DNA from 3 places in the Streptomyces sp. NPDC107454 genome. Region 1 is predicted to be linked to each of the others. Evidence: riboswitches for the same ligand, from Rfam matches in the RefSeq annotation. Region 1 holds a riboswitch; each other region holds the start of a gene.
The links. Region 1 has a riboswitch for cobalamin ahead of ACZ69M_RS34780 (CoA-acylating methylmalonate-semialdehyde dehydrogenase). Riboswitches for the same ligand answer to the same signal wherever they lie in the genome.
Positions count from the first base shown of each region.

Region 1 (7,221 bases):
ACCGCTCCTCGGCGAGCGACCGCACCCGTGAGTTGGCGGCCACTCCGCCGACCACGACCAGCGTGCCGACGCCGTGCTCGCGGCAGGCTGCAACCGCTTTACGGGTCAGTACGTCCGCCACCGCCTCCTGGAGCGAGGCCGCACCGTCCGCCACCGGCACCTCGCGGCCCGCGTGCCCCTCCGCCCAGCGGGCGGCGGCCGTCTTCAGGCCCGAAAAGGAGAAGTCGTACGAGCCGGGCAGGGGACGGGGAAAGGGGACAGCGCGCGGATCCCCCACACGCGCTGCCCGGTCGATGGACGGACCGCCGGGATACGGCAGCCCGAAGACCCGCGCGACCTTGTCGAAGCACTCCCCGGCGGCGTCGTCGAGGGTGTCGCCGAGATGGCGGATCGGGTCGCGGGCGAGATCACGCACGAGCAGGAGCGAGGTGTGGCCGCCGGAGACGATCAGCACCATGCAGGGGTTGGGGAGCGGGCCGTGTTCCAGGGTGTCGGCGGCGACATGGCCGGCGAGGTGGTGGACGCCGTACAGCGGGACGCCCAGCGCGTACGCGATGCCCTTCGCCCCGGCCAGTCCCACCTGGAGCGCGCCGGACAGGCCCGGCCCGGTGGTGACGGCGACCGCGCCGATGTCGGAGAGGGCGAGCCCGGCCTCGTCCAGGGCCTGCCGGATCACCGGGCGCAGGGCGTGCACGTGCGCCCGGGCGGCGATCTCCGGCACGACACCGCCGTAGCGGGCGTGCTCGTCCATGCTCGACGCAACCACGTGGCCGAGCAGCCGTCCGTCCCGGACCAGCCCGGCACCGGTCTCGTCGCACGACGACTCGATGCCCAGCACGATCGGAGAGCCCATGCCCACCCCTTTCCTACTTGCTGCACTGAGTAAGTTATTGCAAGTAGTGTGCAATAAGGTCGAGGTCGGTGTGTACCCGCGCGTGAATGTTCCAGGCCCCCGGCCAGTAGAGTGCGCCCCTGCCGTCCCGGCAGCCGCCCTGAATCCCGAGGTACCGAGCAGTGAACCCCGCACGACCAGGAACGACCCCTGCTGTCACCGTCGTCGGGATCGGGGCCGACGGTTGGGAAGCACTCCCCGACACCGTCCGCAGCGCGCTGCGCGATGCCGAGGTCCTGATCGGCGGCTCACGCCAGCTGGACCTGCTGCCGCCGCAGTGTGCCGGGAAGCGGATCACCTGGCCCTCACCTCTGCGGCCCGCCGTCCCCGGTCTGCCGGCCGCCCACGCCGGACGCCGCATCGCGGTCCTGGCCGGCGGGGATCCGATGTTCTACGGCATCGGACGCGCCCTCGCCGAGGAACTCGGCACCCTGCACGTCCTCCCGCCCCCCTCCTCCGTCTCCTACGCCTCCGCCCGACTCGGCTGGCCCCTGGAGGACATCGAGGTCGTCACCCTCGTCGGCCGCCCCACGGCCGGCCTGGCCGCCGCCCTGCACCACGGCAGACGGCTCCTTGTGCTCAGCGCGGACGCCAGCACGCCCGACGAGGTCGCCGGAGGTGCTGCTCGGCCGGGGCCCCTTCACCCTCGACGGCGAGCGCGAGTTGCTGCGCCGGCATCGCGTCGACGTCGTGGTGACGAAGGACAGCGGGGGAGCGGCGACCGCGCCGAAGCTGGTCGCCGCCCGGGAGGCAGGAGTGCCGGTGGTCGTGGTCCGGCGGCCCGCGGTTCCCGGGGGCGTTCCGTCCGTGCCCGGCCCGGAGCGGGCGGCCCGCTGGCTCGGGGAACGCCTCGACCTGCGCATTTTCCGTGTCCCTGACTGAATCCTGACATGGGCTTTACTGCACATGACTTGTTCTTGCAACTCATTGGCAGAAACCTGAAGGGTGCAGCTGAAAACAGCCACTCGCCCAGCAGTAAGGCCCACGTCCCCATGACCTCCGCTCCCGATTCCGCCTCCGCACGCCCGGCCGCTCCGGGCACGGAAGGCGGTTTCTCGTGGCACCGCATACGCACGTCCATGACCCGCAAGGAATGGGCGAGCCTCGGCGGAATGGCCGCGTTCATCCTGGCGCTGCATGTCATCGGCTGGTTCACGCTCGTGGCGATCGTCGCTCCTGAGCACTACAGCCTGGGTACCAAGACCTTCGGTATCGGCATCGGCGTCACCGCCTACACCCTCGGCATGCGGCACGCCTTCGACGCCGACCACATCGCCGCCATCGACAACACCACCCGGAAGCTGATGAACGACGGCCAGCGCCCGCTCTCGGTCGGCTTCTGGTTCTCCCTCGGCCACTCCACCATCGTCTTCGCCCTCGCCTTCCTGCTCTCCCTCGGCGTCAAGGCGCTGGCCGGACCGGTCGAGAACGACGACTCCACACTGCACAGCGTCACCGGCTGGATCGGTACGACGGTCTCGGGCACCTTCCTCTACGCCATCGCGATCATCAACATCGTGATCATGGCCGGTATCTGGAAGGTCTTCCGCGACATGCGCTCCGGCCACTTCGACGAGGCCGCCCTGGAGGAGCAGCTCAACAACCGCGGCTTCATGAACCGCATCCTCGGCCGCCTGATGAAGTCGATCACCAAGCCGTGGCAGATGTACCCCCCTGGGCGTCCTCTTCGGCCTCGGCTTCGACACCGCCACCGAGATCGCGCTCCTCGTGCTCGCCGGCTCGGGCGCCGCCTCCGGCCTGCCCTGGTACGCGATCCTCTGCCTGCCGATCCTGTTCGCCGCCGGCATGTCCCTGCTCGACACCATCGACGGCTCGTTCATGAACTTCGCCTACGGCTGGGCCTTCTCCAAGCCCGTCCGCAAGGTCTACTACAACCTCACCATCACCGGCCTGTCCGTCGCCGTCGCCCTCATCATCGGCACGGTCGAACTCCTCGGTCTGATCGCCGAGAAGGCGGACCTGCACGGCCCGTTCTGGGACTGGGTGTCGGGCCTGGACCTGAACGTCATCGGCTACGTCATCGTCGGCCTGTTCTTCGCCACCTGGGCGGTGGCCCTGCTGGTGTGGAAGGTCGGCCGCATCGAGGAGAAGTGGACGGCGGGGCTGGCACAGGGGCCCGCCCCCGCCGAGCAGGGCGCCGAGTAGATCCGGTTGCGGCGCCTCCTCGGCCGACGAAGAGGCGCCGCACATGCTCACCCCTCCGGATACCGGCGAGGCGTCCAGACGATCTCCTCGCCGCCCGCCCGCGGCACGGCCTGTGTCTGCGAGGAGCCGACCAGCAGGATCGTGCGCATGTCGACCTCGGCCGGGTCGAGGTCGGCCAGGCGCACGATCCGCACGCGCTCGCCGGGGCCGCCCACGTCCCGGGCGACCACGACCGGAGTCTCCGGCGACCGGAGCTCCAGCAGCAGCTCCCGGGCCTTGCCCACCTGCCAAGTACGGCTGCTCGAAACGGGGTTGTACAGCGCCAGAACCAGATCCGCCGAGGCCGCGGCACGCAGTCGCCCGGCAACGACCTCCCAGGGCTTGAGCCGGTCGGAGAGGGAGATGGCGGCGTAGTCGTGGCCGAGCGGGGCGCCGACGCGGGCGGCTGCCGCGTTGGCGGCGGTCACGCCCGGCAGCACCCGCACCGGGACGTCCAGGTACTTCATCGACGCGGCCTCCAGCACGGCGGTCGCCATGGCGAAGACGCCGGGGTCGCCGCCCGAGACCACGGCCACCCGCCGTCCCCGCTGGGCCAGTTGCAGTGCGAACTCGGCGCGCTCGGCCTCGACACGGTTGTCCGAGCCGTGCCGCGCCGGGGCACCCGGTCCAGGTAGGTGGTGTAGCCGACCAGGTCGTCCGCGGCGGCCAGCGCACCCCGCGTCTCGGGCGTCAGCCAGAGCGGACCGGCGGGCCCGGTCCCGACCACGACCACCTCGCCCCGCTGCCGGGGCACGGGCCGCTCGGCGTCGGCCTGGCTGGGCAGCACGGTGATGCTGGCCGGCTACGGCTCGCTCTCCGGCTACCTCTTCGGCTTCCTCCTCAACCTCTCCTTCTGGCCGTTCTCCCTCGACCCGAACAGCTCCATCGCCTACCTGCCGGGCCTGCCCTTCACCGAGCAGTGGCACCGCTACGTCGCCTTCGACCTGGCCACCTCGCTGGGCTGGGACACCGGGCGGGCCGTCACCAACTTCGTGTGCGTCCTGCTGGCAGGGCCCGCCGTGCTGACGACCTTCCGGCGGGCCGCCCGCCGGGCGCGATTCCGGGCGCCGGTGCGCTTCGCGGAACGCCGGTAGGCCACGGATTGCGCCATCCGGTGCGTCTCACTGGATTTACTAGGACGTCCAAGTATATATTCGTGGGGTAAGCCCGCGGTGCAGGGAAGCCGGTGTGATTCCGGCACGGTCCCGCCACTGTGACCGGGGAGTACGCCGTCGAGCAGGACGCCACTGACGAGCTGGAAGTCGGGAAGGCGGACGGCGCGCGCTGATCCGGGAGTCAGGATACCGGCCGTGGGATGTTCCGTGTTTTCCACGAGGATGGAGCTGACACGCATGGCACCGATGTGCGTTCACGACCCCGCCCGGCCGGCGCCACGTCCTGTCGGGTGCCCGAGCGGCACCGCCTGAGGTCCCACGCCCCACGCGTTCTCACGTGACCCCGTCACGCCCGCGCACGCCACCGCGTCCGCCCGGGTGCCGGGCCGTCGCGCCATCCTCGGATCACCTGACGAGAGCAGGCACCCATGGTCCGCGCACAAGAACACACCCCTGTCCGACCTGTTAGAGAACTGACCCATTTCGTCGGAGGCAAGCACACCCCGGGCACCTCGGGGGCCTACGGCGACGTCTTCGACCCCAACACCGGCGAGGTCCAGGCCCTCGTGCCGCTGGCGAACCGCGCCGAGACCGAGGCGGCGATCACCGTCGCCGCCGAGGCCCAGCGCGAGTGGGGCGAGTGGAACCCGCAGCGCCGCGCCCGTGTCCTGCTGCGCTTCCTCGACCTGGCCGAGCGGGAGAAGGACTCCCTTGCCCGGCTCCTCTCCTCCGAGCACGGCAAGACCGTCGCCGACGCGCACGGCGATCTCCAACGCGGCCTGGAGGTCGTGGAGTTCGCCGCCGGCATCCCGCATCTGCTCAAGGGTGAGTTCACCGACAACGCCGGCACCGGCATCGACGTCCACTCGCTGCGCTCCCCCCTCGGCGTGGTCGCCGGCATCACCCCGTTCAACTTCCCCGCGATGATCCCGCTCTGGAAGGCCGCCCCGGCGCTGGCCTGCGGCAACGCCTTCATCCTCAAGCCGTCCGAGCGCGACCCGTCCGTGCCGCTGCGGCTCGCCGAGCTGTTCTTGGAGGCGGGACTGCCGCCCGGCGTCCTCAACGTCGTCAACGGTGCCCGTGACAGCGTCGACACCCTCCTCGAAGACCCGCGGGTCGAAGCCCTCGGCTTCGTCGGCTCCACGCCGGTCGCCGCGCACATCTACGCCACCGCCGCCGCGCACGGCAAGCGCGCCCAGTGCTTCGGCGGTGCCAAGAACCACATGATCGTGATGCCGGACGCCGACCTCGACCAGGCCGTGGACGCCCTGATCGGCGCCGGATACGGGTCGGCCGGCGAACGCTGCATGGCGATCTCGGTCGCCGTCCCGGTCGGCGAGGACACCGCCGACGCGCTGGTGGCCCGCCTGAAGGAGCGCATCGGCAGCCTGCGCATCGGCCGCAGCGACGACCCCGAGGCCGACTTCGGCCCGCTGGTCGGCCGCGACGCCCTCGACCGGGTCCGCTCGTACGTCGACCTCGGTGTCGAGGAGGGCGCCGAACTCGTCGTCGACGGACGGGACTTCACCCTCCCCGGGCACGAGAACGGCTTCTTCGCCGGTGCCTCCCTCTTCGACCGGGTCACCCCGGCGATGCGGATCTACCAGGAGGAGATCTTCGGCCCGGTCCTGGCCGTCGTCCGCGCCGCCGACTACGCGGAGGCGCTGCGCCTGCCCAGCGAGCACGTCTACGGCAACGGCGTCGCGATCTTCACCCGGGACGGCGACACCGCCCGCGACTTCACCCGGCGCGTGAACACCGGCATGGTCGGCGTCAACGTACCCATCCCGGTACCGGTGGCGTACCACACCTTCGGCGGCTGGAAGCGGTCCGGCTTCGGTGACCTCAACCAGCACGGCCCGGACGCGATCCGCTTCTACACCCGTACGAAGACGGTCACCTCACGCTGGCCCGCCGGTCTGCGCGAGGGCGCCAGCTTCACGATCCCCACCATGGGGTGAGCGCCATGCTCCTCACCCAGGACCAGCAGGCCCTCGTAGAGACCACACTCGACTTCGCCCAGGACCACCTCGCCCCGCACGCCCTCGACTGGGACCGCGACAAGCACTTCCCCGTCGACGTCCTGCGCAAGGCGGCCGGGCTCGGCCTCGGCGGTGTCTACGTCCGGGAGGAGTCCGGCGGCTCGGGCCTCAGCCGCGCCGACGGCGTCCTCGTCTTCGAGACCCTCGCCTCCGGCTGCCCGTCCATCGCCGGATACCTCTCCATCCATAACATGGTCGCCTGGATGATCGACCGCTATGGCGACGACGCCCAGCGCGACCGCTGGCTGCCCCGCCTGTGCGCCATGGAGGACCTCGCCAGCTACTGCCTGACCGAACCCGGCGCGGGCTCCGACGCGGCGGCCCTCACCACCCGGGCCGTCAGCGACGGCGACGACTGGATCCTCACCGGGGTCAAGCAGTTCATCTCCGGCGCGGGCGTCTCCCAGCTGTACGTGGTGATGGCCCGTACCGGCGGCCCCGGACCCGAGGGGATCTCCGCGTTGGTCGTCGACAAGGACGACCAAGGCGTCGCCTTCGGCCCGAACGAACGCAAGATGGGCTGGAACGCGCAGCCCACCCGTCAGGTCGTCCTCGACGGTGTCCGCGTGCCCGCCGACCGGCTCCTCGGCCGGGAGGGGGAGGGCTTCCGCATCGCGATGAACGGCCTGAACGGCGGCCGGCTCGGCATCGCCGCCTGCTCGCTCGGCGGCGCCCGCAGCGCCCTCGACCGCAGCCTGGCCCACCTCGCCGACCGTCAGGCGTTCGGCGGGCGGCTCCTCGACGAACCGGCGCTGCGCCACCGACTCGCCGACATGGCCACCGAACTCGCCGCCGCCAGGGCCCTGGTCCAGCAGGCCGCCCAGGCCCTCGACCGGGGTGACCCGCAGGCGCCGTACCTGTGCGCCATGGCCAAGCGCTTCGCCACCGACACCGGCTACTCGGTCGCCGACCGGGCCCTTCAACTGCACGGCGGCTACGGCTACCTGAGCGAGTACGGCATCGAGAA
Region 1 covers NZ_JBVJPA010000015.1:4,921-12,141, reverse strand. Annotated here, with positions in the region: gene tsaD (tRNA (adenosine(37)-N6)-threonylcarbamoyltransferase complex transferase subunit TsaD) at 1-853, opposite strand, end outside; partial or broken gene cbiE (precorrin-6y C5,15-methyltransferase (decarboxylating) subunit CbiE) at 1,015-1,506, shown strand; partial or broken gene ACZ69M_RS34800 (precorrin-6A/cobalt-precorrin-6A reductase) at 1,508-1,774, shown strand; partial or broken gene nicT (Nickel transporter NicT) at 1,885-3,058, shown strand; partial or broken gene cobJ (precorrin-3B C(17)-methyltransferase) at 3,106-3,893, opposite strand; partial or broken gene ACZ69M_RS34785 (ECF transporter S component) at 3,886-4,191, shown strand; cobalamin riboswitch at 4,251-4,424, shown strand; gene ACZ69M_RS34780 (CoA-acylating methylmalonate-semialdehyde dehydrogenase) at 4,641-6,173, shown strand; gene ACZ69M_RS34775 (acyl-CoA dehydrogenase family protein) at 6,170-7,221, shown strand, end outside.

Region 2 (7,221 bases), on a different contig from region 1:
GTCGCCGAGGGCCTCCACCAGGGTGTCCAGGAGTTCGGTCATTTCGACGAGTGCGTCGCGCAGTATGCGCATCTTCGCGCTCTGACTGCCGAGCTGTCTGCGCATGGCCAGCAGACTCTCGAACTCCTTCGTCGGCACGGCGATCATGGGTTTGCCGTCCACGACGATCTGGCGCGGCTTGTTCCGCACGGATAGGCCCCCCTTCCTGCCTTGGTCCTGGCGGTGCTGCTCGGCGGGGCCGGGACGCTTGTGGCGTCCCGGCCCACTCAGACCATGGGTCAGGAAGCGGGCAGCTCGCCGCGGACCGTGCGGGCGGCGGTGACCAGGTTCTCCAGGGAGGCCCGGGTCTCGGGCCAGCCGCGGGTCTTCAGGCCGCAGTCGGGGTTGACCCACAGCCGCTCGGCCGGGATGGCCTTGAGGCCGGTGCGCAGCAGCTCGGAGGCTTCCTCGGTGCTGGGCACGCGCGGGGAGTGGATGTCGTAGACGCCGGGTCCGGCCTCGCGCGGGTAGCCGTGGGCGGCGAGTTCGCGGGCGACCTGCATGTGCGAGCGGGCCGCCTCCAGGCTGATGACGTCGGCGTCGAGGTCGTCGATGGCCTGGACGATGTCGCCGAACTCGGCGTAGCACATGTGGGTGTGGATCTGGGTGTCCGGGCGGACTCCGGCGGTGGTGAGCCGGAACGCCTCGGTGGCCCACGCGAGGTAGGCGGCCCGGTCGGCGGTCCGCAGCGGCAGGGTCTCGCGCAGTGCGGGTTCGTCGACCTGGATCACCGAAGTACCCGCCGCCTCCAAGTCGTTCACCTCGTCGCGCAGGGCGAGGGCGACTTGGCGGGCGGTGTCGCCGAGCGGCTGGTCGTCACGGACGAACGACCAGGCCAGCATGGTGACCGGACCGGTCAGCATGCCCTTGACCGGACGGTGGGTGAGGGACTGGGCATACGACGTCCAGCGCAGCGTCATCGGCTCGGGACGGGAGATGTCGCCGGCCAGGACCGGCGGACGCACGTACCGGGTGCCGTAGGACTGGACCCAGCCGTGCTGGGTTGCCAGGTAGCCGGTCAGCTGCTCGGCGAAGTACTGGATCATGTCGTTGCGCTCGGGCTCACCGTGCACCAGGACGTCGATGCCGGTCTTCTCCTGGAAGGAGATGACCTCCTGGATCTCCGCCTTGATGCGCTCCTCGTACCCGGCGGTGTCGATCCGGCCGGTGCGCAGGTCGGCGCGGGCGACCCGCAGTTCGTCGGTCTGCGGGAACGACCCGATGGTCGTCGTCGGCAGCAGCGGCAGCCCGAGGTGGGCACGCTGGGCCCCGACCCGCTCGGCGTAGGACTGGGAGCGGCGGGCGTCGGCCTCCGTGACGGCGGCTGCCCGGTCACGTACGGCCGGGGCGTGGGTGATGGGCGAAGTCGCGCGGGAGGCGAGGTCTGCCTGGTTGGCGGCGAGCTCGCCGGTGATGGCGTCGGTGCCCTGGGCGAGGCCCTTGGCGAGGGTGACGATCTCGGTGGTCTTCTGCTGTGCGAAGGCCAGCCAGCGCCGGATCTGCGGCTCGATGTCCCGCTCGGCGGACGCGTCGAGAGGGATGTGCAGAAGGGAGCAGGAGGCGGCCACGTCGACCCGGTCGGCAAGCCCGAGGAGGGTGCCGAGGGTGGACAGGGACGTGGCGAGGTCGTTGATCCAGATGTTGCGGCCGTTGACGACCCCGGCGACCAGCCGCTTGCCGGGCAGCCCGCCGACGGCGGCCAGGGCGTCCAGGTTGGCGGCCGCCGCCTCGGTGAAGTCGAGGGCGAGCCCGTCGACGGGCGCCTTGGCCAGGACGGGGAGGGCGTTGCCGAGCCGGTCGAAGTAGGAGGCCACCAGGAGCTTGGGCCGGTCGGGGAGGGCGCCGAGGTCGCGGTAGGCACGTTCGGCCGCGTTCAGTTCGGCCGGGGTGCGGTCCTGGACCAGGGCGGGCTCGTCCAGCTGCACCCACTCCGCGCCTGCCGCCCGCAGGTCGGCGAGCACCTCGGCGTACACCGGCAGCAGCCGGTCGAGCAGGGTGAGCGGCTCGAAGTCGGCGGCGACGCCAGGGGCGGGCTTGGCGAGCAGCAGGTAGGTGACGGGGCCGACCAGGACCGGGCGGGCGGTCAGGCCGAGGGCCAGGGCCTCCTTCAGTTCCGCGACCTGCTTGGCGGAGTTCGCGGTGAAGACCGTGTCAGGACACAACTCGGGGACCAGGTAGTGGTAGTTGGTGTCGAACCACTTCGTCATTTCGAGCGGGGCGACGTCCTGGGTGCCGCGGGCCATGGCGAAGTAGCCGTCGAGCGCGTCGGCTTCGACGGCGGCCCGGTGCCGCTCGGGGATCGCGCCGACCATGACGGTGGTGTCGAGGACGTGGTCGTAGTACGAGAAGTCGCCGGTGGGTACCTCGTGGACGCCGGCGTCGGCGAGCTGCTGCCAGTTGCTCCGGCGGAGTCCGGCGGCGGTTTCCCGGAGGGTGTCGGCGGAGACGCGGCCCTTCCAGTAGCCCTCGATCGCCTTCTTCAGTTCCCGGTTCTGGCCCTGGCGGGGGTAGCCGTACACGGTGGCCCGTGCTGCCGCGGCTGCGGACTTCGCTGTCACGGAGATCTCCTTCGCGAGACGATTCCCTGGGATCCCGGCGACGGGACGAGAGCGCGAAGGTGATGACGAACCGGACGGCGACGACCTCGCGCGGCAAAGGCACGGTCGTCCCGACTGGTATGTACGCCGACCCGCCCACGAGGTCACCGGGGTATCCGCACACGCTCTTGCGCGCGCGGGCAACGGGCAGGTCTTCGGACTCGCGGGCCCGCCCTCCTGACGGAGGACACCTACTGGCCGTCGCTTCCCAGGCCCGGTACGTCGGGTCCAGTGCGTATGACGGCGGTCGTTCCCACTCACCGCTGCGGGGCAGTCCCGGATTCCCACCGGGTTCCCTCTTGCGACACCCCGCCTGGCTGACGGGGCGAACCAGCTGCACCCGCCACCCTAAGGGGCCGCCACCGAATACGGAGCGTCGCGTCCATCATTCGGATGGTGAGTCGGCACACGCGGATGACGGGTGTGAAACGGGCCGAGGGCGGGAAACGCCGCACACGCGTCTCCCGCCCTTCCCCAGTCGGCGCCTGCCGGACCCTCACCCGGCGGCGCGCTCCAGGCTCCTCAGCCCGGAATCGCCAGGATCCTCAGTCCTGGACGTAGGTGTGGAACCCCCGGCCGGTCTTACGGCCGAGCAGCCTCGCCTCGACCATCCGCTGGAGCAGCGGGGGCGGGGCGTAGAGGGGTTCGCGGAACTCGTCGTAGAGCGACTCGGCGATGGCGGCGACGGTGTCGAGGCCGATCAGGTCGGCGAGCTTCAGGGGGCCCATGGGGTGGGCGCAGCCCAGCTCCATGCCGGTGTCGATGTCGGTGGCGGTGGCGAAGCCGGACTCGGCCATCCGGATCGCGGACAGGAGGTAGGGGATGAGGAGGGCGTTGACGACGAACCCCGCCCGGTCCCGGGAGTGGATGACCGTCTTGCCCAGCGTTTCGGTGGCGAAGTGCTCCACGGCGGCGACGGTCCCGGGCGCGGTGTGCAGGGAGGTCACGACCTCCACGAGCGGCAGCACGGGGACGGGGTTGAAGAAGTGCAGTCCCACGACCCGGTCGGCCCGGCTGGTCGCCATGCCTAGCCGCATGATTGGGAGGGAGGAGGTGTTGGTGGCCAGGACCGCGTCCGGGTCTTCGACGACCTTGTCGAGGGCGGCGAAGATCTCGGTCTTCGCGTCGGCGTTCTCGATGACCGCCTCGACGACCAGCTGCCGGTCGGCCAGGTCGTCCAGTTCGCCGGTGAAGGCGAGTCGGGCGAGGGCGTCCCGGGCGGTGGCCGGGTCCAGCTTGCCGCGCTGGACGGCACGTTCGAGTGAGGAGGTGACCCTGTCCCGCGCCGCGCGGGCGGCCGTGGCGTCGGCCTCGCAGACCACGGTGTCCAGACCGGCCCGTGCGCACACCTCGGCGATACCGGCGCCCATCTGACCGCCGCCGACGATCCCGACGCGCTGGATGCGGGCGCTCATGACCGGGGCTCCGCGCGCTGCACGAGGTGGCGGGAGTAGGCGTCCGGGGTGAAGAAGAGGGGCAGTTCGGGGGCGAGAGCCGTCCGCTCGAAGAGCTCCCGTGCTTCCTCGACGGGTGCCCAGGGGCGGACGACGCCGAGGGCGGCCGTCTCGTCGTCGAGGATGGTCAGGACGGTCTCGCGGTCGATCACCTGGTGTCGTAGCCACTGCCAGATCTGCACGCGGGCGATCTCGGCGGTGGCCGCGTCCTCCATCAGGCCGTCGATGGCGACCGCGCCCTGGCCACGCAGCCAGGCGTCGAAGTAGCCGAGCGCCACCGCGATGTTGGTGCGGACGCCCTGGTCGGTGGGCGGGCCGCTGATCCGGCGCACGGACAGCAGGTCACCGGGGGCCACCTCGACGTCGTCCCGGGTGCGGTCGAGCTGGTGCGGCCGGTCGCCGAGGACGTCGTCGAAGACCTCGCGGCAGGTCCGCACCAGTCCGGGGTGGGCGACCCAGGAGCCGTCGAAGCCGTCCTCCGCCTCCCGCTCCTTGTCCAGCCGCACGGTGGCGAGGACCGCCTGGTTCGCGGCCGGGTCCTTGGCGGGGACCTGGGCGGCCATGCCGCCGATGGCGTGTGCGCCGCGCCTGTGGCAGGTGCGGACGAGGAGTTCGGTGTAGGCCCGCATGAAGGGGGCGGTCATCGTCACCTTCGCCCGGTCGGGGAGGAGGAAGTCGGTGCGGTGTCCGAAGGTCTTGATGACGCTGAACAGGTAGTCCCAGCGGCCCGCGTTGAGCCCGGCGCTGTGCTCGCGCAGCTCGTGGAGGATCTCCTCCATCTCGAAGGCGGCGGTGACCGTCTCGATGAGGACGGTGGCGCGGATCGTGCCGCGCGGGATGCCGAGCAGGTCCTGGGCGGCGACGAAGATGTCGTTCCACAGCCGGGCCTCGTAGCGGTTCTCCAGCTTGGGGAGGTAGAAGTACGGGCCGTGTCCGGCGTCGATCTGCCGCTGCGCGCAGTGGAAGAAGTACAGGCCGAAGTCGACGAGCGCGGCGGGCACGGGCCGGCCGTCGTACTCCAGGTGCTCCTCGTCCAGGTGCCAGCCGCGCGGCCGGACCATGATGGTGGCGAGCCGGTCGCTGTCGCCGAGGCGGTACTCCTTGCCCTCCTCGGTGGTGAAGTCGATGCGCCGCTCGATGGCGTCCAGCAGGACGAGCTGGCCGGCGACGAGGTTGTCCCAGGTCGGCGCGGTGGCGTCCTCGAAGTCCGCCATCCACACGCTGGCACCGGAGTTGAGGGCGTTGACGGCCATGCGCCGCTCGGGCGGACCGGTGATCTCCACGCGGCGGTCGGCCAGGCCGGGAGCGGGCGGGGCCACCCGCCAGGTCCGGTCGGCGCGGACGGCGGCGGTGACCATGGGGAAGTCGAGCGGGGAGCCTGCCGCGAGCCGGATCGCCTGCCGCCGGCGTTCCTTCAGCAGGCCCGCGCGGCGCTCGCCGAACTCGGCGGCGAGATGGCCGACGAAGTCCAGGGCGGCGGGGGTGAGGATCTCGTCGTGCCGGTGGCCGGGGGCGGCGAGGACACGGACACGGGTCAGCGCGGTGGTGGACATCGGGGTCTCCTGGCGAAGAGGGGTGCCCGGCTGATCGCCGGTTGCCCGGCGCCCCTGAAGGGGCGCGGGGAACTGCGCGACCAGCCACTGCGCACCCGCAGACGACGAACCGGACTTAGTGGAACTGCGCTTCCTCGGTCGACCCGGCCAACGCGGTCGTGGAGGAGGCGGGGTTGACGGCCGTGGACACCAGGTCGAAGTAACCCGTGCCGACCTCGCGCTGGTGCTTGACCGCGGTGAAGCCCTGCGCCTGGGCGGCGAACTCCCGCTCCTGGAGGTCGACATAGGCGGTCATGCCGTGCTCGGCGTAGCCACGGGCCAGGTCGAACATGCCGTGGTTGAGGGAGTGGAACCCGGCCAGGGTGATGAACTGGAAGCGGTAGCCCATCGCGCCCAGCTCCCGCTGGAACTTGGCGATCTGGTCGTCGTCCAGTGCGGCCTTCCAGTTGAAGGACGGCGAGCAGTTGTACGCCAGCATCTGGTCCGGGTACCGGGCGTGGATGGCCTCGGCGAACTCGCGGGCCTGCGCCAGGTCCGGGGTGCCGGTCTCGACCCAGATCAGGTCGGCGTACGGGGCGTACGCGAGCCCGCGGGCGATGACCGGGGCCATGCCGTTGCGGACCCGGTAGAAGCCCTCCGCCGTGCGCTCGCCGGTCACGAACTCGGCGTCGCGCTCGTCGACGTCGCTGGTGATCAGGTTGGCGGCCAGGGCATCCGTACGGGCGATGATGACGGTCGGGACATCGGCGATGTCGGCGGCGAGCCGGGCCGCGTTGAGGGTGCGGATGTGCTGTGAGGTCGGCACCAGGACCTTGCCGCCGAGGTGGCCGCACTTCTTCTCGGAAGCGAGCTGGTCCTCGTAGTGGATGCCGGCCGCGCCCGCCGCGATCATCGCCTTGGTCAGCTCGAAGGCGTTGAGCGGGCCGCCGAAGCCGGCCTCCGCGTCGGCGACGATCGGCGCCAGCCAGTCCGTCGTGTCCCCGGCGTCCTCGGCGGTGGCGATCTGGTCGGCGCGCAGCAGCGCGTTGTTGATGCGGCGGACCACCTGTGGGACGGAGTTGGCCGGGTAGAGGCTCTGGTCCGGGTAGGTGTGCCCGGCCTGGTTGGCGTCGGCGGCGACCTGCCACCCGGACAGGTAGATGGCCTGCAGACCGGCCTTGACCTGCTGCACCGCCTGGCCGCCGGTCAGGGCACCGAGCGCGTGGATGTAGTCCTGCTCGTGCAGCTGGCGCCACAGCCGGTCGGCGCCGCGCCGGGCCAGGGTCGCCTCCTCGCGGACACTTCCGGAGAGCCGTACGACGTCCTCGGCGCCGTAGGTGCGCTCGATGCCCTGCCAGCGCGGGTCGGTGGCCCAGCGCCGGGCGAGTTCCTCGGCCGCCTGGGTCCTCGCTTCTGCTGCCATGACTGTCACCGTCTCCTCGGTCTGTTGCGTCTGCCAAGCACCCTGTCCCGGAGAGCAGGGGTGGCACTGTGTGTCGTATAGCCGGAGTGAAGCTGGAGTGCGGCCCGCCACCCGGTGCTGTGCGGAGGTGAGCAACGCTGCCGCGAAGGACCGCTGTCCTCGCCGGGATCGCCGAC
Region 2 covers NZ_JBVJPA010000020.1:7,394-14,614, forward strand. Annotated here, with positions in the region: gene ACZ69M_RS40385 (hypothetical protein) at 1-189, opposite strand, end outside; gene metE (5-methyltetrahydropteroyltriglutamate--homocysteine S-methyltransferase) at 279-2,597, opposite strand; cobalamin riboswitch at 2,778-2,973, opposite strand; gene ACZ69M_RS40395 (3-hydroxybutyryl-CoA dehydrogenase) at 3,182-4,051, opposite strand; gene aceB (malate synthase A) at 4,048-5,643, opposite strand; gene aceA (isocitrate lyase) at 5,759-7,045, opposite strand.
Region 2: linked by a shared signal. The riboswitch ahead of metE (5-methyltetrahydropteroyltriglutamate--homocysteine S-methyltransferase) and the one ahead of ACZ69M_RS34780 (CoA-acylating methylmalonate-semialdehyde dehydrogenase) in region 1 are both predicted to bind cobalamin.

Region 3 (7,221 bases), on a different contig from region 1:
ACAGGTCGCGCGCGAACTGCAGCTCGGCCTCGACGGCCTCCCTCAGCATGTCGGTGACCTGCTGCTGGAGCTGGTCGTCGAAGAGCTCCGGCTCCTCCTTGCGCACGGTGTCCACCACCTCGAAGGCGAAGGACATGTGCATCGTCTCGTCGCGGAACACCCAGTTGGTGCCGGTGGCGAGACCGTGCAGCAGACCCCGGCTGCGGAACCAGTAGACGTACGCGAAGGCGCCGTAGAAGAAGAGGCCCTCGATGCACGCGGCGAAGCAGATGAGGTTGAGCAGGAAGCGACGTCGGTCCGCCTTGGTCTCCAGGCGGTCCAGCTTCTCCACCGAGTCCATCCACTTGAAGCAGAACTCGGCCTTCTCACGGATCGAGGGGATGCTCTCGACGGCGTCGAAGGCGGCGGCGCGGTCCTCCGGGTCGGGAAGGTAGGTGTCCAGCAGGGTCAGATAGAACTGGACGTGGACCGCTTCCTCGAACAGCTGCCTGGAGAGATACAGGCGCGCCTCGGGGGAGTTGATGTGCTTGTAGAGGGTCAGCACGAGGTTGTTCGACACGATCGAGTCGCCCGTCGCGAAGAACGCGACCAGCCGGCCGATCATGTGCTGCTCACCCTGCGAGAGCTTCGCGAGGTCGGCCACGTCCGAGTGGAGGTCGACCTCCTCCACGGTCCAGGTGTTCTTGATGGCGTCCCGGTAGCGCTCGTAGAAGTCCGGGTAGCGCATGGGGCGGAGGGTGAGTTCGAAGCCCGGGTCGAGCAGGTTCTTCTCGGTGGAGCTCATTACTGGCAGGCCTCGCAGGACTCGGGGTTCTCAAGGGAGCAGGCGACGGCGTCCTCGTCGGGGATCGCCTGCACGGGGATGGTCTTCTCGGGCTGGGCCTGCGCCTGGGCGGCACGGGCGATACGGGTCGCCGGGCGGGAGCGCAGGTAGTACGTCGTCTTCAGGCCCGACTTCCAGGCGTACGCGTACATCGAGGAGAGCTTGCCGATCGTCGGCGTCTCCAGGAAGAGGTTCAGGGACTGGGCCTGGTCCAGGAACGGGGTGCGGGCGGCAGCCATGTCGATCAGGCCGCGCTGCGGGATCTCCCAGGCCGTGCGGTACAGGTCGCGGACGTCCTGCGGGACCCAAGTGAAGCCCTGCACCGAACCGTTGGACTCGCGCAGCGCCTCGCGGGTCTGCGCGTCCCACACGCCGAGCTTCTTCAGCTCGTCCACCAGGTAGGAGTTGACCTGGAGGAACTCACCGGAGAGCGTCTCGCGCTTGAACAGGTTGGACACCTGAGGCTCGATGCACTCGTACACACCCGCGATGGACGCGATGGTGGCGGTGGGCGCGATGGCGAGGAGGAGGGAGTTGCGCATGCCGACTGCGGCGATACGCTCCCGCAGGGCCGCCCAGCGCTCCGGCCAGGTCAGCTCCACGCCGTAGTGGTCGGGGTGCAGGACGCCACGGGCCGTACGGGTCTTCTCCCAGGCCGGGAGCGGGCCGCTGCGCTCCGCGAGGTCGGCCGAGGCCTCGTACGCGGCGAGCATGATCCGTTCGGCGATCCGGGTGGAGAGGGCCTTGGCCTGCGGGGAGTCGAAGGGGACGCGCAGCTTGAAGAAGACGTCCTGCAGACCCATCGCGCCGAGGCCGACGGGCCGCCACTTCGCGTTCGACCGGCCGGCCTGCTCGGTCGGGTAGAAGTTGATGTCGACGACACGGTCGAGGAAGGTGACGGCGGTACGGACCGTCTCGTCCAGCCGCTCCCAGTCGATGTCCCCGTCGACCACGAAGGCGCCGAGGTTGACCGAGCCGAGGTTGCAGACCGCCGTCTCCCCGTCGTCCGTGACCTCCAGGATCTCGGTGCAGAGGTTCGAGGAGTGGACGGTGTGGCCCGGCTCCGCCGTCTGGTTGGCGGTGCGGTTGGCGGCGTCCTTGAAGGTCATCCAGCCGTTGCCGGTCTGCGCGAGGGTGCGCATCATGCGGCCGTAGAGGTCACGGGCCGGGATGGTCTTCCTGGCGAGGCCGGCCGCCTCCGCCCCGCGGTACGCCGCGTCGAACTCGTCGCCCCACAGGTCGACCAGCTCGGGCACGTCGGAGGGCGAGAAGAGGGACCACTGCCCGTCGGCGTCGACCCGGCGCATGAACTCGTCCGGGATCCAGTGCGCGAGGTTCAGGTTGTGCGTACGGCGGGCGTCCTCACCGGTGTTGTCGCGCAGCTCCAGGAACTCCTCGATGTCGGAGTGCCAGGTCTCCAGGTAGACCGCGGCCGCGCCCTTGCGCCGGCCGCCCTGGTTCACCGCGGCGACCGAGGCGTCGAGGGTCTTCAGGAACGGGACGATTCCGTTTGAGTGCCCGTTCGTACCGCGGATCAGCGAACCGCGCGAACGGATCCGGGAGTACGAAAGACCGATGCCGCCCGCGTGCTTCGAGAGGCGGGCCACCTGGTGGTAGCGGTCGTAGAGGGAGTCCAGCTCGTCCAGCGGGGAGTCGAGGAGGTAGCAGGACGACATCTGCGGGTGCCGCGTACCGGAGTTGAACAGCGTGGGGGAGGAGGGGAGGTAGTCGAGACGGCTCATGAGCCCGTAGAGCGCCGCGACCTCGTCCAGGGCCCGGTTCGTGTCGTCCTCGGCCAGGCCCGACGCCACGCGCAGCATGAAGTGCTGGGGCGTCTCGATGACCTTGCGGGTGATCGGGTGCCGGAGCAGATAGCGGCTGTGCAGGGTGCGCAGGCCGAAGTAGCCGAAGCGGTCGTCGCCGTCGATGTCGATCAGCGCGTCCAGCCGGGCCGTGTGCAGCCGGACGAACTCCGCCGTGCGGTCGGCGATCAGGCCCTCGCGGTGACCCGCGGCGATCGACCCGGAGAAGGACGTGACGCCCTGCGAGGCGGCCTCCGCCGCGATGCTGATCGTCAGCAGTCTGGCCGCCAGCCGGGAGTAGACGGGGTCCTCGGAGATGAGGCCCGCGGCCGCCTCGGTGGCCAGTTCGCGCAGCTCCGTGTCGTCCGCGTGCGCGGACCGGCCGCGCAGCGTGGCGGCGGCGACCCGGCCGGGGTCGGCGCCGGGGAGGTCGGCGGTGAGGTCGGTCAGGGTACGCAGCAGAGTGGTACCGGGACCGTCCGTCTCCACCGGGACCTGCTTCCGCTCCTGCTGTGCGAAAGCGGTAGCTGAAGCCGGGTCGGCTGGCGCGATGGTCACTTGGGGCTCTCCCTCGCTCGGCACGGGGCCTGGCGGAGGGCAGGGCAGCTCACGAGCGCACGCGGCGTCGCGTCCACCGGCCCATTCCGCGAGGCCCGGACGTCATGCACCCGGGCCGGATGGCCGGGCGCGCTGTCGGCAGGTCCTCGGACTGACGCGAGTACATGGGCGCGAGTGTGCGAACACGTACAAGTACACCGTTGCGGGACAGTTCCGGATTTGCACCGGATTCCCCTGCGGCGACAGCGAGCATGAGCATACATCTTGTGCCGGGCTGCGGTGACACCACCAGATGTTGTGTCGTGCCGGTGTCAGAGTGTCAACTCGTAGGTGAGGAGAGTGATGTCGTCGAGCTCCGGGAGGGGGTTCCAGTCGCGGTCGGGGGTGCGGGTGAAGCCGAGGCGTTCGTAGATGCGGTGGGCGGCATGCATGGTGCGCTGGGTGGAGAGCACGACGCGTACGCAGCCCGCGGTGGCGCGTGCGTGGTCGACGCAGGCGCGGACGAGGGTCTCGCCGGCACCTCGGCCGCGGGACTCGCGTGCGACGGCGAGCATACGGATCTCGGCTTCGCCGGGGCGGGCTATGTCGGCCATGGGGCCGCCACGCGGTACGAAGGTCACGGCGCCGAGGATGCGGTCGTGGTCCACGGCGACGAGGACCTCCGCGGCGGTGGCTCGTTTCGCCACGTCTCGCAGTTCGCCGAGGTACTCGTCGTTCTCCCCGAAGTCGAGCAGGCCGTCGCCGAGGTAGGCCTGTGCGGTGATCTCGCCGATGCGGTCGTATTCGTGGGGGTGGGCGTGTCTGATGCGGATGTCCATGCCGGTGAGTGTGCAACAGGACGCGGGAACGGGCCGCCGGATTTATGTCCGACGGCCCGTGGGGGGTTGTTGGTGCGGTTGCGCGGCTGCGGGTGCGTGGGGGCTTGGCGCGCAGTTCCCCGCGCCCCGGGCCTTTAGGGACGCGGGGAACTGCGCGAGAAGCCCCCACCGGGCCCGCAGCCGAAGAACCCACCGGAGGTCCGGGGGCGCAGCCCCGGGCTCAGTGGGTGGAACCCGCCGTGGCCGGAGGCAGTTCCGTCACGACGCCCGCGTCCCCCGCATCCGCCGTGTAGTCCTCCGGAGACGTCTCGTCGACGCCGTCCGGCGCGTTGAAGGCGCGGAGGGCGAAGGTGAGGACGACGCTGACCACGACGTTCATGACGAAGGCCGTCAGACCGATGTAGCCGATCTCCCCGATGCCCGGGATCTCCTTCGAGCTGCCGCCGAAGTGCTTCTGGGTCGGAGAGGCGACCCCGTACGCGGCGAGCGTGCCGTACAGCATGCCCACCGCCCAGCCCCCGAGCAGCGCCCAGCGGTGGAACCAGCGGGTGAACAGGCCACCGACCAGCGCCGGGAAGGTCTGGAGGATCCAGATGCCGCCCAGGAGCTGGAAGTTGATCGCGACCGTCTTGTCCATCGTCAGGACGAAGACCAGCGCGCCCACCTTCACCAGCAGCGACACCAGCTTGGAGACCCTGGTCTCCTGCTGCGGCGTCGCGTCCGGCTTGATGAAGTCCTTGTAGATGTTGCGGGTGAAGAGGTTCGCGGCCGCGATGGACATGATGGCCGCCGGCACGAGCGCTCCGATGCCGATCGCCGCGAAGGCCACCCCCGCGAACCAGTCCGGGAACATGTTCTCGAAGAGCTGGGGGATGGCGAGTTGGCCGTTGGTGACCTTGACCCCGGCCGCGATCGCCATGAACCCGAGCAGGGCGAGCAGCCCCAGCATCAGGGAGTAGAGAGGAAGGATCGTGGTGTTGCGGCGGATCACCTCACGGCTGCGGCTGGAGAGCGTCGCCGTGATCGAGTGCGGGTACATGAACAGCGCGAGCGCCGATCCGAGCGCGAGCGTGGCGTAGGTCCACTGGCCCGCTTCGGCGGGCACGAGCCCGCCCGCCCCCGCCGCCGTGTACTTGTCGCTCGCCGCCTTGAAGATCTCGTCGAACCCGCCCAGCTTGATCGGGATGTAGATGATGGCCACCGCGATCACGATGTAGATCAGGGTGTCCTTCACGAACGCGATCAGGGCGGGGGCGCGCAGCCCCGAGGAGTAGGTGTACGCGGCCAGCACGCCGAACGCGATGAGGAGCGGAAGGTCCTTCACGAACCAGTTGGTGTTCTCGCCGCCGCCCACGCCCATCACGTCCAGGACGGCCTGGATGCCGACCAGCTGGAGCGCGATGTACGGCATGGTCGCGAGGATGCCGGTCACGGCCACGGCGAGGGACAGGCCCTTCGAACCGAAGCGCCCGCGCACGAAGTCCGAGGTCGTCACGTACCCGTGCTTGTGGGAGACCGACCACAGGCGGGGGAGGAACGTGAAGATCAGCGGGTAGACGAGGATCGTGTACGGAACGGCGAAGAAGCCGGCCGCGCCCGCCGCGTAGATCGCCGCCGGTACGGCGACGAAGGTGTACGCCGTGTAGAGGTCGCCGCCGAGCAGGAACCAGGTGACCCAGGTGCCGAACGACCGTCCGCCCAGGCCCCATTCGTCGAGGCTGTGCTCGTCGTCCGCCCTGCGCCAGCGTGCGGCCAGGAAGCCCATGACCGTGACGGCCAGGAAGAAGAAGATGAAGACGCCGAGCGCGACGCCGTTCACACCGTCCTTCACTTCGCCGCACCCCCGCCCTGGGACGCGCGGGCGCGCTGGTCACGCTGCCACAGCTGGTACGCGGTCACGGTGAGCGCCGTGGACACGAGCACCCACAGCATCTGGTACCAGTAGAAGAACGGGATGCCGATGAACGCCGGGTCGGTCCTGGCGTAGGAGCCGACCCACAGCATCGCCACGAACGGGGCGATCAGGCACAGGGCGATGACCACCCGGATCGGTGTCACCACCGGCGGTTCGACCTTCGGCGCGTCTGAAACGTCTGACACGTCTGACATACGGCGACTCCGTCCCCTCGCTGTTCACCTGTGCAATGCGCAGGCAATCTAGGCGACGGCGTCAGTCATACGGAACCCCTAGTCCCCATCTCGGTCGGGGCAACACGACGGGTGCGCTACTCCTGCGGGCGCTTGAGCCGTGCCACGAACTTGTACCGGTCCCCCCGGTACACCGACCGCACCCACTCCACCGGCTCGCCCTGCCGGTCCAGCGAGTGCCGGGAGAGCATCAGCATGGGCAGACCGACGTCGGTGCCGAGCAGGCCGGCCTCGCGCGGGGTGGCCAGTGAGGTCTCGATGGTCTCCTCGGCCTCGGCGAGATGGACGTCGTACACCTCGGCGAGCGCGGTGTAGAGGGACGTGTACTTCACCAGGCTGCGGCGCAGGGCGGGGAAGCGCTTCGCGGAGAGGTGGGTCGTCTCGATGGCCATCGGCTCGCCGCTCGCGAGTCGCAGCCGCTCGATGCGCAGCACCCGGCCGCCGGCGGAGATGTCGAGCAGCTCGGCGAGGGTGTCGTCGGCGGTGATGTAGCCGATGTCCAGGAGCTGCGAGGTGGGTTCAAGGCCCTGGGCGCGCATGTCCTCGGTGTACGAGGTGAGCTGGAGCGCCTGGGAGACCTTGGGCTTCGCGACGAACGTGCCCTTGCCCTGGATGCGTTCGAGGCGGCCCTCGACGACCAGTTCCTGGAGGGCCTGGCGCACGGTCGTGCGCGAGGTGTCGAACTCGGCGGCGAGGGTGCGCTCGGGCGGTACGGGCGTGCCGGGCGGCAGTGTCTCCGTCATGTCGAGCAGGTGCTTCTTGAGGCGGTAGTACTTGGGCACGCGCGCGGTACGGATGGGGGCCCCACCCTCGTTCTCCGCACTGCTGACGTCGGTGCTCATGCTCTGCCTTCCCGGCTCCGGGTGCCGAAGCGACCGACATCCCGTCGGCCACGGCTCACATCGTGGCACGGCTTCATGTGCGAGTGTCCCCCCGCACGCTCCGTGATCCCCTCTATATACCGTCGGCGTACCCGTTGGTCTAGTCCATAGTGTGGACTCGGGTCGGCCGGGAGGCGTCTGAGGCCGCTGAACGGCCCCGCCGTTTATGCCACTTACCTACTTAAAGGTCC
Region 3 covers NZ_JBVJPA010000008.1:210,482-217,702, reverse strand. Annotated here, with positions in the region: gene ACZ69M_RS21830 (ribonucleotide-diphosphate reductase subunit beta) at 1-784, opposite strand, end outside; gene ACZ69M_RS21825 (ribonucleoside-diphosphate reductase subunit alpha) at 784-3,183, opposite strand; cobalamin riboswitch at 3,304-3,442, opposite strand; gene ACZ69M_RS21820 (GNAT family N-acetyltransferase) at 3,495-4,001, opposite strand; gene mctP (monocarboxylate uptake permease MctP) at 4,222-5,832, opposite strand; gene ACZ69M_RS21810 (DUF3311 domain-containing protein) at 5,829-6,110, opposite strand; gene ACZ69M_RS21805 (GntR family transcriptional regulator) at 6,227-6,991, opposite strand.
Region 3: linked by a shared signal. The riboswitch ahead of ACZ69M_RS21825 (ribonucleoside-diphosphate reductase subunit alpha) and the one ahead of ACZ69M_RS34780 (CoA-acylating methylmalonate-semialdehyde dehydrogenase) in region 1 are both predicted to bind cobalamin.